2 regions of the Microbacterium sp. Root553 genome follow, and region 1 is predicted to be linked to the other one. Evidence: predicted binding sites of a transcription regulator. Region 1 holds the regulator's gene; the other holds the start of a gene.
The links. The regulator LexA, encoded in region 1, represses DNA repair genes until DNA is damaged. The targets are predictions, from matches to a motif close to TCGAACANNTGTTCGA.
Positions count from the first base shown of each region.

Region 2: a site for LexA is predicted at 1,996-2,011, ahead of recA (recombinase RecA). Genes of this name have one in related genera too.

Region 1 is NZ_LMFY01000003.1:199,313-203,006, reverse strand. Features, by position in the region: gene ASD43_RS16645 (histidinol-phosphate transaminase) at 1-301, opposite strand, end outside; gene ASD43_RS16640 (LysM peptidoglycan-binding domain-containing protein) at 369-731, opposite strand; gene lexA (transcriptional repressor LexA) at 1,013-1,699, shown strand; gene ASD43_RS16630 (S9 family peptidase) at 1,735-3,600, shown strand; gene smpB (SsrA-binding protein SmpB) at 3,601-3,694, opposite strand, start outside.
Region 2 is NZ_LMFY01000001.1:2,185,902-2,189,595, reverse strand. Features, by position in the region: gene ASD43_RS17220 (regulatory protein RecX) at 1-358, opposite strand, end outside; gene recA (recombinase RecA) at 756-1,799, opposite strand; gene ASD43_RS10105 (DUF3046 domain-containing protein) at 2,064-2,288, opposite strand; gene ASD43_RS10100 (helix-turn-helix domain-containing protein) at 2,310-2,618, opposite strand; gene ASD43_RS10095 (CinA family protein) at 2,760-3,242, opposite strand; gene pgsA (CDP-diacylglycerol--glycerol-3-phosphate 3-phosphatidyltransferase) at 3,239-3,694, opposite strand, start outside.

The DNA of each region.
Region 1 (3,694 bases):
GCAGCACTTCGTTCGATCCGTTTCCGGCCCAGATCTGCTCAGCCTGCAGGCCGTGACCGAGATAGTCCGCGAAGCCGTCGCGCAGTGTGGTGAACTCGCGATCCGGGTATCGGTTGACGTCACGGAGCGCGACCGCGATGTCGTCGAGGATGTCGCTCGCCACGAGGTCGGGAACCGGATGCGTGTTCTCGTTCACGTTCAGCGCCACCGGCAGCGGAGCCTGCGGGGCACCGTAGGGCGTGAGCCCTCGGAGATCGTCACGGAGCGGGAGGTCGTCGAGTGATGCAGTCACCCTTCCCATGGTAGGCCGCGCACGACCGCTTCACTCCGAGGTGACGGTGAATGAGCGACCGAGGGGCCGCTGCGATTCACTCCGAGTACTGTGCGGGGATCGCCAGCTCCTGGCCGATCTGCAGCGCCCCGCCGCGGAGGGCGTTCAGGCGCGTGATGTCGCCGATGACCTCGCGCGGGTCGGCACCGGGTGCCACCGACTCGGCGATCGACCAGAGGGTGTCTCCCGGCATCACGGTGACCGAGGCGAAGGACGCGGTGGCGACCTGCTCGCCCGAGGCCATCGCGCTGCCGCCGCTCAATGCGGCGAATCCGATGCCCACCGCGAGTGGCACTGCGGCCAGCGCGAGCACGACCCGGCGGCCACGCGCCGTCAGCCGGAGCTTCGTCGCCGAACGGGGCGAGACGATGGCTGCGTTGCTGAAGGTGATGGTGCTCATGTCGTACTCCTCTGCATCTACCGCGTGAGCGGTGAAGTTGGCGTAGCGTTCGCATCCGCGTCTCGGCCGGGAGCCGTGAATGCGAAGCTACGTTCCGAAGTTATCTTCGAATTCGAACATCTGTCAAGCGTTCTTCGAAAAACCGGGCCGTGAATACCTCGACACGCTCGAACAGATCTTCCAGATCCAGGTGATTCTCGGATACGGTTTCGATACGAACACCCCACCACGGGCCTCCGACATTCGAACTGAGACGCCGGATCGCACACCTGAGGAGCACCATGAGCGACATCGCCGCCCCCGAGTCCGACGCCCCCCGCACGCGTCGCCGGAAGAGCCTGAGCCCGAAGCAGATGGCGATCCTCGAGGTCATCCAGACATCGATCAGCCGTTACGGCTACCCGCCGAGCATGCGGGAGATCGGTGACGCCGTCGGGCTGAAGTCGCTCTCGAGCGTCACGCACCAGCTCGGCCAGCTCGAGCTCAGCGGCTACCTCCGCCGCGACCCCGGCAAGACACGCGCCATGGAGGTCCTCATCGACCTCCCGGGTTCGAGTGCCGAGAATCCGGATGACGTCGCCACACCCGTCGGCGACGCCGCACTCGTGCCGCTCGTGGGGCGGATCGCCGCGGGCGTCCCCATCACCGCCGACCAGCAGGTCGAGGAGATCTTCCCCCTGCCCCGTCAGCTCGTGGGCAAGGGCGATCTGTTCATGCTCAAGGTCTCGGGCGAATCGATGATCGACGCCGCCATCTGCGACGGGGACTGGGTGGTCATCCGATCGCAGAACAGCGCCGAGAACGGCGAGATCGTCGCCGCCATGCTCGACGGCGAGGCCACCGTCAAGGTGCTGCGCCGCCGCGACGGCCACACGTGGCTGCTGCCCCGCAACTCCGCCTTCGAGCCGATCCTCGGCGACGAGTCGGTCGTGCTCGGCAAGGTCGTCGCCGTGCTCCGCGCCGTGTGACGACGGCCTCCCCGCACGCGCCGTAGGCTCGTCCCATGTCGTCGCCGTTCGGTACCTGGCCATCACCCTTCTCCCCGTCGGCCGTCGCGGCGTCCTCGCCACGATTCGACGGCGCCGTGTTCGTCGGCGACGAGATCTGGTGGGGCGAGAGCGTCCCCGCCCAGGGTGGTCGACGCACCGTGCGCAGCACCACAGGCGCAGAGATCCTGCCGGCACCGTGGAGCGCCCGATCCCGCGTGCACGAATACGGCGGCGGCGCCTGGACCGCCGACTCCTCGGGCACGCTGTACTTCGTCGACGCCGACACGCAGCGCGTGCACCGGATGAGTCCGGGCGACGCCCCTGCGCCACTCACCCCGGAGGGCCCCGCCCACGGCGGCCTTCGTGTGCAGCAGGGGCGGCTGTTCGCGGTGCGCGAGGACCTGTCATCCGAACCTCACCGCCGGGCGATCATCGAGATCCCGACCGACGGGTCTGCTGCGGAGGACGCATCGAGACTCTCGATCGTCACGGAGGGGCCCTCGTTCCACGCGCATCCCGCACTCTCCCCCGACGGCACGCGCCTCGCATGGGTCGAATGGTCCGGTCAGCGGATGCCGTGGCAGCAGGCGTCGCTCGTCGTGTCCGACGGAACACGACGCACGACGCTTCCGACCCTGGCCGCGCTGCAGCCGGAGTGGGATGGTGACGACGCCCTCGTGTACGCGGACGACCCCAGCGGTCGCTGGGCCCTGCACCGTCAGCGCCTGCACCACCTCGACCCCGAGGGCGCTCCTGTCCCCGTCGGCGATGCGGGGGACGACGCCGACACGGGCTACGGCCTCTGGGTGCTGGGCAACCGCTGGTATCAGCCGTTGGACGACGGACGCATCGTGCTCGTGCGCACGGACGGACGCGATGAAGTGGTCGTTGTCGAACACGACGGACGGATGCGGCGCCTGGACATCCCTGCGGACGGCCATGTCAGCGTCGACGACGTCAGCGGCTCGCGTGTGCTGCTCACCGGCGACAGCTCCCGTGCCGCATCCGGTGTCTGGTGCGTCGATGTGGACAGCGGCGTCGTGACGACCGTCGCGGGCGGCCGGCCTGTCGATCGCGCCTGGATGCCGCCGGCATCTCCGATCGCGGTCGACGGCGCGCATGGCGCCGTGCACGCCTTCGCCTATCCGCCCTCCCACCCCGACGTCTCGACTTCCGCGGGCGAGCTGCCTCCCTATCTCGTCCTCGTGCACGGCGGACCCACCGCGCACGTGACGGGTGCTGCGTCCGCGGCCATCGCGTTCTACACGAGCCGCGGGATCGGCGTGCTCGACGTGAACTACGGCGGATCGAGCGGCTACGGGCGCGCCTACCGCGAGCGTCTCGACGGCGGATGGGGCGTCGTCGACGTCGACGACGTGATCGCCGCGGCGCGAGGACTGGCTGATGCGGGTCTCGCCGATCCCGCGCGCATCGCGATCCGCGGGAGCTCCGCCGGAGGGTGGACGGTGCTCTCGGCGCTCGTGCGCGGGGGAACCTTCGCCGCAGGCATCAGCCGCTACGGGGTGACCGATCTGCGGATGCTCAGCGCGCACTCGCACGACTTCGAGGCCCCGTACATCGAGGGGCTCGTCGGACCGCTGCCCGAGGCGGAGGACCTCTACATCGAGAGGTCTCCCCTGACCCACGCCGATCGCATCGACGTGCCGGTGCTCCTCATGCAGGGGGCAGACGACCGCGTCGTCCCACCCGCCCAGTCCGAGGCCATCCGCGACGCACTGGCGGAGCGCGGCGTCGACCACGAGTACGTGCTGTACCCGGGCGAGGGGCACGGATTCCGCTCTTCCGAGACGATCGTCGACGCCCTCGAGCGCGAACTGCGCTTCCTCGGGCGCGTGTTCGGGTTCAGTCCCGCGGACTGATCATTCCCCGACGCGGTTGCGCAGCCGCATGGCCCGGTCGGCCTCGCGGGTGTCCTGGCGTTCGCGCAGGGTCTGACGCTTGTCGTACTCGCGC
Region 2 (3,694 bases), on a different contig from region 1:
CGAGCGCCGCGTCGATGATGTCGCGCGGGAGGCCTCTCTGCGAGAGTGCCCGCGAGAGCGCGACCCGGCCCTGCCCCTTGCGTCCGACCCCGGAGGTGACCAGCTGGTCCGCGAGGAGGGCGTCGTCGAGATACCCTCGCCGACAGAAGTCGTCGATGATGTCGTTGATCACACCGGTCTCGAGCCTGATCCGATCCTGCTCGTACCCCTTCAGCACCATGCGCGATTCGGAGATGGACAGGGAACGGGAGCGGAGCTTGCGTACGAGCACCTGCTCCGCCGCCTCGCGCAGTGCATCGGCGTCCGGCGCCTCTCGGCCTCCTGCGGAGTCCTCGACTCCTGCAGAGTCCTCGCCCACGTGCAGCGCCCGCAGCCTGGGAGCCGATCTCGCCGCTCCTCCTCGTGCGGGGTGACGCTCGCTCGGGTCACGCGGACCCGTCGCTGCACCCACACCTGCCGTTGCACCTGCCGTCGCCGAACCGCCACTCCACGTCGATCGCCACGCTCCGATGCCATCGGTAGCGTTGCGCTGGCTGTCGACGCCTGCGCTCCCGGTCCCTGCAATCTCGGCTGCACCGTCTCCGGGTTCGGTCGCTGGACGCGCCGGTGTAGAGACGGCATCCGCACTCCCGCTGTCGGCCGGTGTCGCACGGGGCGTCCGACCGAACAGCGGGATCACGGGGGCGAGCTGTTCCGGCTCGCCCCCGTGATCACTCATCGCTCACTCCGAGTACGGAGCTGACGCGCGCCGATGATCACGCCGGTCGGCGCTCGGCGAGCTCATCGGCGGGAGCCTCGGAGGCTCCGCCGATGCCGAGCTTCTGCTTGATCTGCGTCTCGATCGCCAGAGCGATGTCAGGATTCTTGAGGAGGAACGTGCGGGCGTTCTCCTTGCCCTGACCGAGCTGGTCGCCGTCGTAGGTGTACCACGAGCCGGACTTCTTGACGATCGCGTGCTCGACACCGAAGTCGATCAGGCTGCCCTCACGAGAGATGCCGACTCCGTAGAGGATGTCGAACTCCGCCTGCTTGAACGGCGGGGCCATCTTGTTCTTGACGACCTTGACCCTGGTGCGGTTTCCGACTGCGTCGGTGCCGTCCTTCAGAGTCTCGATACGCCGGATGTCCATGCGGACGGAGGCGTAGAACTTGAGCGCCTTTCCACCGGCGGTGGTCTCGGGCGAACCGAAGAAGACACCGATCTTCTCACGCAGCTGGTTGATGAAGATCATCGTGGTGTTCGTCTGATTGAGACCACCGGTGAGCTTACGCAGCGCCTGCGACATCAGGCGGGCCTGGAGTCCGACGTGCGAGTCGCCCATCTCGCCCTCGATCTCGGCACGCGGCACGAGCGCGGCGACCGAGTCGATGACGATCAGGTCGATGGCGCCCGAGCGGACGAGCATGTCTGCGATCTCGAGTGCCTGCTCACCCGTGTCGGGCTGGGAGACGAGGAGGGCGTCGATGTCGACGCCGAGCTTGGCTGCGTAGTCCGGGTCGAGCGCATGCTCGGCGTCGATGAAGGCGGCGATGCCGCCGGCGCGCTGAGCGTTGGCGATCGCGTGCAGAGTCAGCGTCGTCTTACCGGAGGATTCCGGGCCGTAGATCTCGACGATACGTCCACGCGGCAGTCCTCCGACGCCGAGCGCGACGTCGAGGGCGATGGAGCCGGTCGGGATGACGGCGACGGGTGCGCGCTCGTCGCTGCCCAGCCGCATGACCGAGCCCTTTCCGAACTGACGATCGATCTGTGCGAGTGCGGTCTCGAGGGACTTCTCGCGGTCAGCGGGTGATGGCATGTCGTGCTCCTAATGCTCGCATGGTGCCGCCTGTAGGCTGTCGCGGTCCTCCCGGCTGGGCGGAACTCTCCGACAAGGCGTATGGCTCTTCGGCTTGTTCCTCACGGTACGAGGCACCTCCGACATTGCGTCGTCGGTACCGAGAATTCGGGAGAACAGTTCCGCTGAACCACTTGTGCAGAACACTACGCCGATATCGAACACATCTTCGACGACACGCCGATTTCACGGCGCGTCCTACCGAACGAATGACGGGTGGGTGCGTCAGCGTCCGCGCGGCTCGAGCCGTCCGGCTCCGTGGCGCCGCTCGAGCGGGACATCGGTCTCGACGCAGAGCGCCGACCAGATGTCGCGGGGCGGGACGCCGGCCTCGAGAGCCTCGTCGGCCGTACGGCCCGAGAGCTGAGGCAGGGAGAGATCGTTGACGAGAGAGGACGCACGGCCGCCGAACTCGGCGTCGACGGCGCGGAGGAATTCGCTACGACGCATGCGAGTCCGGGGATCCGGGCGTCAGTGCAGCGAGAGCTCGGGCTCGACCGATGCGACGAGGTCGTCGGGAACGACATCCGGGAACACCTGGATGCCCTCGAGGACCGAGATCCGGTCTCCCACTTCACGCATGATGATCGAGATCGGAACGTCGAGGGCGTCGGCCACCGATGCGAGGATCTCGCTCGAGGCCTCCTTCTGACCGCGCTCCACCTCACTGAGGTAGCCGAGGGCCACAGAAGCCTTGCTCGCAACCTGCCGGAGCGTGCGCCCCTTCTGCAGGCGGAAGTCCCTCAGCACATCGCCGATTTCCTGTCGTACAAGAATCATCGGAACCTCCTCCCAGGTCGTCCGATCGAGGTCTGCCTCGATGAGATCGCCAGTCTAGTCCTACCGAACTTCACAAAATCTACCCTTGCACGCTGTGGTTTCCGTGTGAGCACATTCCAGACAACCGTCGATGGCTCGCTCCTATTCCCCGACCACGCGCACGAGCAGCGCGAGTGCGGCTTCGACCGTGAGGGCACGGATCTGCGCCCGATCCCCCGAGAACCCGAAGACCTCTGCACTCGCTGCCTCCGGTGTCACGACGGCGATGTGCACGGTTCCGACGGGCTGGCCGTCGGGCGAGTCGGGGCCGGCGATGCCGGTCGTCGACACACCGACATCGGCGTCACGTCCGTGCACCTGCACCGCCCGGCGCACTCCGGAGGCCATCTGCAGAGCGACCTCGGCATGCACGGGTCCGTGGCGCGCCAGCAGCTCGGCATCGACGCCGAGAAGGCTGTGCTTGACAGGCGTCGCATACGCCACGACACCGCCGAGAAGAACGGTCGACGCTCCAGGAACCGCGACGACCTCAGCCGCGAGGGCTCCGCCGGTGAGCGACTCGGCGATGCCCAGCGTCCACCCGCGCGTCGAGAGCGCTGCGACGACCGCGGAGGATGCGGTCACGACGATCGCCGGGACCCTCGTACCTGCGCGACGATGTAATCGATTCCGCTCGCGACGGTGAGGATCAGCACCGCGATCATCAGGATCGCCGTGATGACGATCCACAGCTCCGCACCGATCACCACGTGCAACGGGAGCAGCGCCCAGGAGAGTGCGACGCCCTGCACGGCGGTCTTCACCTTGCCCATCCAGGCCGCGGCGACGACGTGCTCCTTCGCGACGACCAGGCGGTGCACCGTGATGCCGATCTCGCGGATCAGGATGACGATCACGAGCCACCACTGCAGTTCGCCGAGAATGGCCAGTCCGACGAAACCGGCCCCGGTGAGGAGCTTGTCCGCGATCGGATCCCACAGCTTGCCGAAGTCGCTGACGATGTCGAAGCGTCGGGCGAGGTAGCCGTCGACCCAGTCGGTCGAGATCGCGACGATGAAGAGTATTCCGGCGACCCA